Regions from separate parts of the Actinomadura keratinilytica genome, predicted to be linked through region 1. Evidence: riboswitches for the same ligand, from Rfam matches in the RefSeq annotation. Region 1 holds a riboswitch; the other holds the start of a gene.
The links. A riboswitch is a leader RNA that binds a small molecule or an ion and turns the genes downstream of it on or off. The one in region 1 is predicted to bind ZMP and ZTP.
Positions count from the first base shown of each region.

Region 1 (4,290 bases):
GCCCAGGAGGCCGTCCGGGTCGGCTGGCATGACGACGAGGAGACCCTGCACGAGCGCATCAAGCAGGTGGAGCGGCGGCTGCTGGTCGAGGTCGTGGGCCGCCTGGCCCGCGACGGCTGGACCCAGCGGGGCAGACGGGTCTCCATGAAGTGCAGGACCTGCGACACGTCCGTAGACGGAGACGATGAGGGGAGCTCGGCCGGTGAGTCGGGTGACGATTAAGCGCGCGCTGATCAGCGTGTACGACAAGACGGGGCTGGAGGAGCTGGCCCGCGGCCTGCACGAGGCCGGGGTGGAGATCGTCTCCACCGGCTCCACGGCCGGGCGGATCGCCGCCGCCGGGGTGCCCGTCATGAAGGTCGAGAAGCTCACCGGGTTCCCCGAGTGCCTGGACGGGCGGGTCAAGACCCTGCACCCCAAGGTGCACGCCGGGCTGCTGGCCGACCGCCGCAAGGACGACCACGTCCAGCAGCTGGAGGACCTGAGCGTCGAGCCGTTCGACCTGGCCGTGGTGAACCTGTACCCGTTCGCCGCCACCGTGGCGTCGGGCGCCAAGCCGGACGAGTGCGTCGAGCAGATCGACATCGGCGGCCCCACGATGGTGCGCGCCGCCGCCAAGAACCACGCCAGCGTCGCCGTCGTCGTCGACCCGGCCGACTACGGCCAGGTGCTGGAGGCCGTGGCGGCGGGCGGCTTCACGCTGGAGCAGCGGCGCCGCCTGGCCGCGCGCGCGTTCGCGCACACCGCCGCCTACGACGTGGCGGTCGCGTCCTGGTTCGCCGGCCCGTACGCGGCCGACGCCGACGCCGCCGAGTCGGGCTGGCCGGACTTCCTCGGCGCCGCCTGGGAGCGCAAGGCCGTCCTGCGGTACGGGGAGAACCCGCACCAGCGCGCCGCGCTCTACACGGCGCAGGGCGGCCCGGCGGGGCTGGCGGGCGCCGAGCAGCTGCACGGCAAGGAGATGTCGTACAACAACTACGTCGACGCCGACGCCGCCCGCCGCGCCGCCTACGACTTCGCCGAGCCCGCCGTGGCGATCATCAAGCACGCCAACCCGTGCGGCATCGCGGTCGGCGCGGACGTGGCCGAGGCGCACCGCAAGGCGCACGCCTGCGACCCGGTGTCGGCCTACGGCGGCGTCATCGCGGTCAACCGCCCGGTGACCGCGGCGATGGCCGAGCAGGTCGCCGACGTGTTCACCGAGGTCGTCGTGGCGCCGGGGTTCGACGAGGACGCCCTGGAGATCCTCACCCGCAAGAAGAACATCCGGCTGCTGCGCTGCCCCGAGGGGCCGGCGAGCGCCGAGGAGTACCGGCGCATCGACGGCGGCGTGCTGCTGCAGAGCGTCGACAAGGTGGACGCCCCCGGCGACGACCCGGCGAACTGGGAGCTGAAGACCGGCGCCCCCGCCGACGAGGCCACGCTGCGCGACCTGGCGTTCGCGTGGAAGGCGTGCCGCTCGGTCAAGTCCAACGCGATCCTGCTGGCCGCCGGCGGCGCCACCGTCGGCGTCGGCATGGGCCAGGTCAACCGGGTCGACTCGGCGCGGCTGGCGGTGTCGCGGGCGGGCGACCGGGCCGCCTCGGCGGTCGGCGCGTCCGACGCCTACTTCCCGTTCCCCGACGGCCTGCAGGTGCTCGCCGAGGCGGGCGTGCGGGCGATCGTCGAGCCGGGCGGGTCCATCCGCGACGAGGAAGTGATCGCCGCCGCCAAGGACGCGGGCATCACGCTCTACTTCACCGGCGTGCGCCACTTCTTCCACTGACGCCGCCGCGTCCGCCGGCCCGGTGCGCCGCACCGGGCCGGCGGCGTCCGCGGTGGGCGGGCTGTATGTACTGGTCTGGGCGGTTTCATCCCGGGTGGCTTGGTAGCCTCGCCGTCGGTCGCGTCCGCACCCCCGATGACGTCCGGCGCGTCCGTGGCCCGGCCCGTGTCCGTGGCGGGCGATCACCGTTGAGCCCTTGGAGGCGCGATGGACTCCGTTGTGTCCGTGCTGGTGGGAATGGTCGTGCAGACCACGTCCGTGCTCCTGGAGGCGCGGCAGCTGATCGGCCTGGTCGCCGCCGCCCTGGCCGCGATCCTGGCCGCCCAGCTCGGCTGGCACGGCACCGACCGCCTGATCTCCTGGCACGGCCGCCCCGACGAGGACTGATCCGCCCGCGCCGCGGCCCGGCCCCGGCCGATAGCATGGCGGGGACGCGACTGGCGCGGACAAGGTGGAGTCACCACCGGGGAGCGAACGACATCCGGACACCGCGCGCCTGGGTGTACGGGACGGCAGCCGGGGAACCCGCGACGAGCCCGTCCGTACGGAAGACCCGGCCACGACAGCGCGGAGGTGCATATGACCGCACGGATCCTGGACGGCAAGGTTACGGCCGCGGAGATCAGGGCCGATCTGAAGAAGCGGGTCGACGCGCTGCGCGAACGCGGTGTCCGCGTGGGCCTCGGCACCGTGCTGGTCGGCGACGACCCCGGCAGCCACGCCTACGTCAACATGAAGCACCGCGACTGCGCCGAGGTGGGCATCGAGAGCATCCGCCGCGACCTGCCCGCCGACGCCTCGCAGGAGGACGTCGAACGCGCCGTCGCCGAGCTGAACGCCGACCCCGCCTGCACCGGCTACATCGTCCAGCTGCCGCTGCCCAAGGGCCTGGACGAGCACCGCGTGCTGGAGCTGATCGACCCGGCCAAGGACGCCGACGGCCTGCACCCGGTCAACCTGGGGCGGCTCGTCCTCATGCGGCCCGCCCCGCTGCCGTGCACCCCCAAGGGCATCGTGGAGCTGCTGCGCCGCTACGACGTCCCGCTGCGCGGCGCCGAGGTCACCGTCGTCGGCCGCGGCCTGACCGTCGGCCGCTCGCTCGGCCTGCTGCTCACCCGCCGCTCCGAGAACGCCACCGTGACGTCCTGCCACACCGCCACCCGCGACCTGGCCGCGCACACCCGCCAGGCCGACATCGTCGTGGCCGCCGCCGGCGTCCCGGGGCTGATCACCGCGGACATGGTCAAGCCCGGCGCCGCCGTGCTGGACGTGGGCGTGTCCCGGGTGGACGGCAAGCTGACCGGCGACGTCGCCCCGGACGTCCACGAGGTGGCGGGCTGGGTCGCCCCCAACCCCGGCGGCGTCGGCCCCATGACGCGCGCCATGCTCCTGGCCAACGTCGTCGAAGCCGCCGAAGCCGCGACGGCCTGAACCGCGCAGTTCCGGTGTGACCGCCTGAACCGATGCGGCAGCGCGGCACAGCGCGGTGGTGGGGGCACACACGGTTGTGATTGAGCGCGTGGTGCCCCCTGTGCGCGCGGCGCTCCCCGGTGTTTCGGCGTGGGTGCCTTGTCTCCGGTGTCTGGGGTTTGGTGTGACCGGTGGCTGCCGGCGAGGTCGTTCGGCTTCGGCGTGGCCGTCTGAGCCGGTGTGGCAGTGCGGCACCGGTGTGGCGGTTGGTGCATATGCGGCTGCCGCCGGACGCGCGGTGCCCCTGTGCGCGCGGCGCTCCCCGGTGTTTCGGCGTGGGTGCCTTGTCTCCGGTGTCTGGGGTTTGGTGTGACCGGTGGCTGCCGACGAGGTCGTTCGGCTTCGGCGTGGCCCTCTGAGCCGGTGTGGCAGCGCGGTACCAGCGTGGTGGTGGGTGCACATGCGGCTGCTGCTGGATGCGCGGTGCTCTGTGTGTGCAGTGCGCCCCCGGCGTTTTGGCGTGGTTGCCTTGTCGTCGGTGTGGTCGTCTGGGCCTTGATGTGGCCGGGGGCTCCCAGCGTGACCGGTGAGTGCCCGCGTGGCCGGGGCTCGGTGTTGTGGCTTGAGGTGGGCGGGGGTTCGCCCGTACGGGGCCGTGGCCCTCGGCGCATGGCCCCGTACGGGCGAACCTTGCGCGCCGCTCCCCGATTGCGCTGCCGTGGGGGCGGCCGCAAGCTCAGTGCGTCAGGTCAGCTCGCCCGGCGCCCCGCCGCGCCCGCCGGGGGCCGGCCGGGCGTGCCGATGCGGCCCGGCGGGTGGCCGGGGGCGTGCCCGGGGCGGCGGACCTCCGCGGTGCGGGCGTCCACCGGCGTCCGGTTCTGCTGCGGCACGTGCACCGGCGGCAGCGGGCGGACGAGCCCCATCGCGATGACCTCGTTGGCGAGGCGGGTGCGCCGGTTGGCGCCCTCGGGGATCCGGAACTTCTGGTAGAGGCGCAGCAGGTGCTGCTTGACCGCGGCCTCGGTGACCACCAGGTCGGCGGCGATCTCGCGGGCGGTGGCGGGCGCGACGAACGCCTCGTCCGACAGGGCGGGCCGGCACAGCGAGGTCAGCAC
Region 1 covers NZ_BAABDO010000110.1:1,517-5,806, forward strand. The annotation lists gene purN (phosphoribosylglycinamide formyltransferase) at 1-222, shown strand, start outside; gene purH (bifunctional phosphoribosylaminoimidazolecarboxamide formyltransferase/IMP cyclohydrolase) at 185-1,765, shown strand; gene ABD879_RS26060 (hypothetical protein) at 1,973-2,152, shown strand; ZMP/ZTP riboswitch at 2,189-2,274, shown strand; gene ABD879_RS26065 (bifunctional methylenetetrahydrofolate dehydrogenase/methenyltetrahydrofolate cyclohydrolase) at 2,345-3,196, shown strand; gene ABD879_RS26070 (FHA domain-containing protein) at 3,925-4,290, opposite strand, start outside.

Region 2 (4,290 bases), on a different contig from region 1:
GCTGGTGCAGCAGCTCGGCTTCACCCTCAAGGAGCCCGACTACGAGGCCGTCGAGGTGGTGGTGCTGCCGCCGTTCACCGCGCTGCGCTCGGTGCAGAGCAGCGTCGAGATGGACAAGCTGGGGCTGCGCTACGGCGCGCAGGACGTCTCGCCGCACGCCTCCGGCGCCTACACCGGCGAGATCTCCGGCGCCATGCTGGCCGCCCTCGGCTGCTCCTACGTCGTCGTGGGGCACTCCGAGCGCCGCCAGTACCACAACGAGGACGACGCGCTGGTGAACGCCAAGGTCAAGGCCGCCTTCGCCAACCAGGTCACCCCGATCGTGTGCGTCGGGGAGGGGCTGGAGGTGCGCAAGGCGGGCGAGCACGTGGCGTACACGCTCGCCCAGGTGGACGGCGCGCTGGAGAAGATCCCCGCCGAGCAGGCCCGGTCGGTCGTCATCGCCTACGAGCCGGTGTGGGCGATCGGCACCGGCGAGGTCGCCACCCCGCAGGACGCGCAGGAGGTGTGCGGCGCGATCCGCGGCCGCCTCGCCGAGCTGTACGACGGCGACGTGGCCGACCAGGTGCGCGTGCTGTACGGCGGCTCGGTCAAGAGCGGCAACGTCGCCAAGCTCATGAAGGAGCGGGACGTGGACGGCGCGCTGGTGGGCGGCGCCAGCCTGGACGCCGGCGAGTTCGTCAAAATCTGCCGGTACCGGGACCTGCCCGCCTGAGAACCGCCTCGATTGCGGATCGATTCGGCAACGACATGCGGATTCTCGCCGAACCAGCCGGTAATCCGTCGTACCCTTCGTACGTGACGGGTAAACCGCTCGGCTCGTACCATGTCCTGTCCGTGTAACCGTTCGAGAACACGCCCCGTGCGGCGGGGCGGCCAGAGAAGGCGCTGAAACGTGATCATCGCAACGTCCGTCGTGCTCGCCATCACCAGCGTGCTGATGGTGATCCTCGTCCTGATGCACAAGGGCAAGGGCGGGGGCCTGTCCGACATGTTCGGCGGCGGTATCAGCTCGTCGCTGGGCGGCTCGTCGGTGGTCGAGCGCAATCTCGACCGGCTGACCATCGGCGTCGGGGTGATCTGGTTCGCCTCGATCGTCGTGCTCGGGCTGCTGTTCAAGAGCAAGGGCGTCGGCTGAGCGGGCCCGGACCCGAGACACCGGCCGTCGCGCCACCGTGCCGCGCCCGTCCCGGAGGGCGCGGCACGCGGCGGCATTCCAGCGAGCGGCAGAATCAAGCGAGGAGTTAGTCCGTGGGTAGTGGCAACGCGATTCGGGGCAGCCGGGTTGGGGCCGGTCCGATGGGAGAGGCCGAGCGCGGGGAGGCGGCCCCCCGCGTCTGGGTCAGCTTCTACTGCGCCAACCGGCACGAGGTGCGCCCCAGCTTCGCGACGGACGTCGCCATTCCCGACACGTGGGACTGCCCCCGCTGCGGGTTCCCCGCGGGGCAGGACCGCGACAACCCCCCGGCCCCGCCGAAGACCGAGCCGTACAAGACGCACCTGGCCTACGTGAAGGAGCGGCGCAGCGACGCCGACGGCGAGGCGATCCTGGAGGAGGCCCTCGCCAAGCTCCGCGAGAAGCGGGCCGCCGTCAAGGCCGCCATGGAGTCCGCGGGACGCAGCTGACCGCACGGTCCGCGCCCCCGTGACGTCCCACGGCCCGGGTCCCCGAAGGAGGGGCGCCGGGCCGTTCGCATGCCCGCGCCCGCCCGGGGACCGGAGGGTTCCGCGGGGACGGCCTTTGCGCGACGATCGGGGCCATGAGCAATGCGATCTTCGCCCGGTTCTTCGATCTGGTGGCGGGACGGGCCGAGGCGCGCGGCCACGCCGAGCTGCGCCGCGAGCTGCTGGCCGGGCTGACCGGCCGGGTCGTGGAGGTGGGGCCCGGCAACGGGCTGAACTTCCGGCACTACCCCCGGGGCGTCACCGAGGTGCTCGCCGTCGAACCGCAGCCGTACCTGCGGGGGAAGGCGGCCGAGGCGGCGCGCTCGGCGCCGGTCGAGGTCCGGGTGACCGACGGCACCGCCGAGCACATCCCGCTCGGCGACGCCGGCGCCGACGCGGTCGTGGTGTCCGGGGTGCTGTGCTCGGTGTCCGTCCCCGCCGCCGCGCTGGCGGAGTTCCGCCGGGTGCTGCGGCCGGGCGGGCGGCTGCGCTTCTACGAGCACGTGCGCGCCGACGGCGGCTGGGGGCGCCGCCAGGACCTCGTCGACCCGGTGTGGTCGCGGCTGATGGGCGGCTGCCACGCCAACCGCGACACGGTGGCGGAGCTGCGGCGCGCCGGATACCGCATCGAGAGCTGCCGCAGGCTGGTGTTCCCGCGCGAGGCCCGGTGGTCGGTGGTCGCCCCCCGCGTCATCGGCACCGCCCTGCCGCCGGCGTGACCCCGGCGGCCCGCGGCGCCGTGAGCGGCGGGGACGTCGCCGTCTAGGATGGGACGCACGCGACTGGCGCAGTCAAGGTGGAGTCGACCACCGGGGAGCGTACGTAGTCCGCACACCGCGCGCCTGGGTGTACGGGCCCCCGTCGGCCGGGGGTGCCCGCACCGCGCCTCCGGCGTTGGAACAGCGCGGAGGATGTCATGCACGATCCGGCCATCGCCCGACTGCGGGACCAGGATCCGGCCGTCGCGGACCTCGTGGAGGCCGAGGCGCGCCGCCAGTACGAGAAGGTCCGGCTGATCGCCTCGGAGAACTACGTGTCGCCCGCCGTCCTGGAGGCCACGGGCAGCGTCCTGACCAACAAGTACTCCGAGGGCTACACGGGCCGCCGCTACTACGAGGGCCAGCAGTACATCGACCCGATCGAGCTGCTGGCCGTCGAGCGGGCCAAGCGCGTCTTCGGCGTCGAGCACGCCAACGTGCAGCCGTACTCGGGGTCGCCCGCCAACCTCGCCGTCTACATGGCGTTCCTGGAGCCCGGCGACACCGTCATGGGCATGTCGCTGCCGATGGGCGGCCACCTCACGCACGGCTGGTCGGTGTCGGCGACCGGCAAGTGGTTCCGGCCCGTCCGCTACGGGGTGCGCGCCGACACCGGCCGCATCGACCTGGACGAGGTCCGCGACCTGGCCCGCCGCGAACGGCCCAAGCTGATCTGGTGCGGCGGCACCGCCATCCCGCGCACCATCGACTTCGCGGCGTTCGCCGAGATCGCCCGGGAGGTCGGCGCGGTGCTGGCCGCCGACATCGCCCACATCGCGGGGCTGATCGCGGGCGGCGCGCACCCGTCGCCGGTCGGCCACGCCGACGTGATCTCCACCACCACGCACAAGACGCTGCGCGGCCCGCGCGGCGCCATGATCATGACGACGGAGGAGCACGCCAAGGCCGTCGACAAGGCCGTCTTCCCCGGCCTGCAGGGCGGGCCGCACAACCACACCACCGCGGCCATCGCGGTGGCGCTGGAGGAGGCGGCCCGGCCGGACTTCGCCGACTACGCGCATCAGGTCGTCGCCAACGCCCGGGCCCTGGCCGCCGCGCTCGCCGAGCGCGGCTTCGACCTGGTGTCCGGCGGCACCGACAACCACCTGATCCTGATCGACCTGACCGGCCGGGGCGTGCCCGGCAAGCCCGCCGCGCAGGCCCTGGACCGGGCGGGCATCGAGCTGAACTACAACACCGTGCCGTTCGACCCGCGCAAGCCGTTCGACCCGTCCGGGCTGCGGCTGGGCACCGCGGCGATCACCACGCGCGGCCTCACCGAGGGCGAGATGCCGCGGATCGCCGCCTGGATCGACGAGGTCGTCCAGGCCGCGGCCAAGCAGGACGACACGGCGCTGGACCGCGTCGCCGGGGAGGTCCGCGAACTCATGGCCGCCTACCCGATGCCGGGCTGGGCGCCCGCCCCCTGACCGGCGTCCGGGACGGCGCGGGCGAGCACCAGGATCATCCGCCACGCCTCCGGATCGGTGACGGGCACGTCGCCGAAGTCGCCGTAGCGGGCCACGACGCGCAGCGCCCCGGACAGGCGCACGGCGGCCTCCACCTCGGTCGCCGACCAGAACCGGTACGGCACCACGTCGCGGACCACCCGGGTCGCGGCGCCCTCGGTGACGGTGACCGTGACGTGGTCGTCGGAGATCTGGGTGACCGGGTCGAGGCGGTCGGTGGGCTCGCCCCACCGCACCGTGACGTGCACGCCGCCGCGTTCCACCGTCCACCCGGTGCTGACGCTCGGCTCGTCGGACAGCCGGTCGCGGGGGTGCGACATCTCCACGATGTACAGGCCGCCGTCGGCCAGGTGGGCGGCGGCCCGGTCCAGGTGGGCGGTGAACGCGTCCAGCGTCAT
Region 2 covers NZ_BAABDO010000099.1:16,812-21,101, reverse strand. The annotation lists gene tpiA (triose-phosphate isomerase) at 1-715, shown strand, start outside; gene secG (preprotein translocase subunit SecG) at 896-1,138, shown strand; gene ABD879_RS25000 (RNA polymerase-binding protein RbpA) at 1,252-1,626, shown strand; gene ABD879_RS24995 (class I SAM-dependent methyltransferase) at 1,761-2,384, shown strand; ZMP/ZTP riboswitch at 2,434-2,520, shown strand; gene ABD879_RS24990 (serine hydroxymethyltransferase) at 2,582-3,853, shown strand; gene ABD879_RS24985 (class I SAM-dependent methyltransferase) at 3,820-4,290, opposite strand, start outside.
Region 2: it holds a riboswitch for ZMP and ZTP, as region 1 does, so the genes downstream of both, ABD879_RS24990 (serine hydroxymethyltransferase) here and ABD879_RS26065 (bifunctional methylenetetrahydrofolate dehydrogenase/methenyltetrahydrofolate cyclohydrolase) in region 1, are expected to answer to the same signal.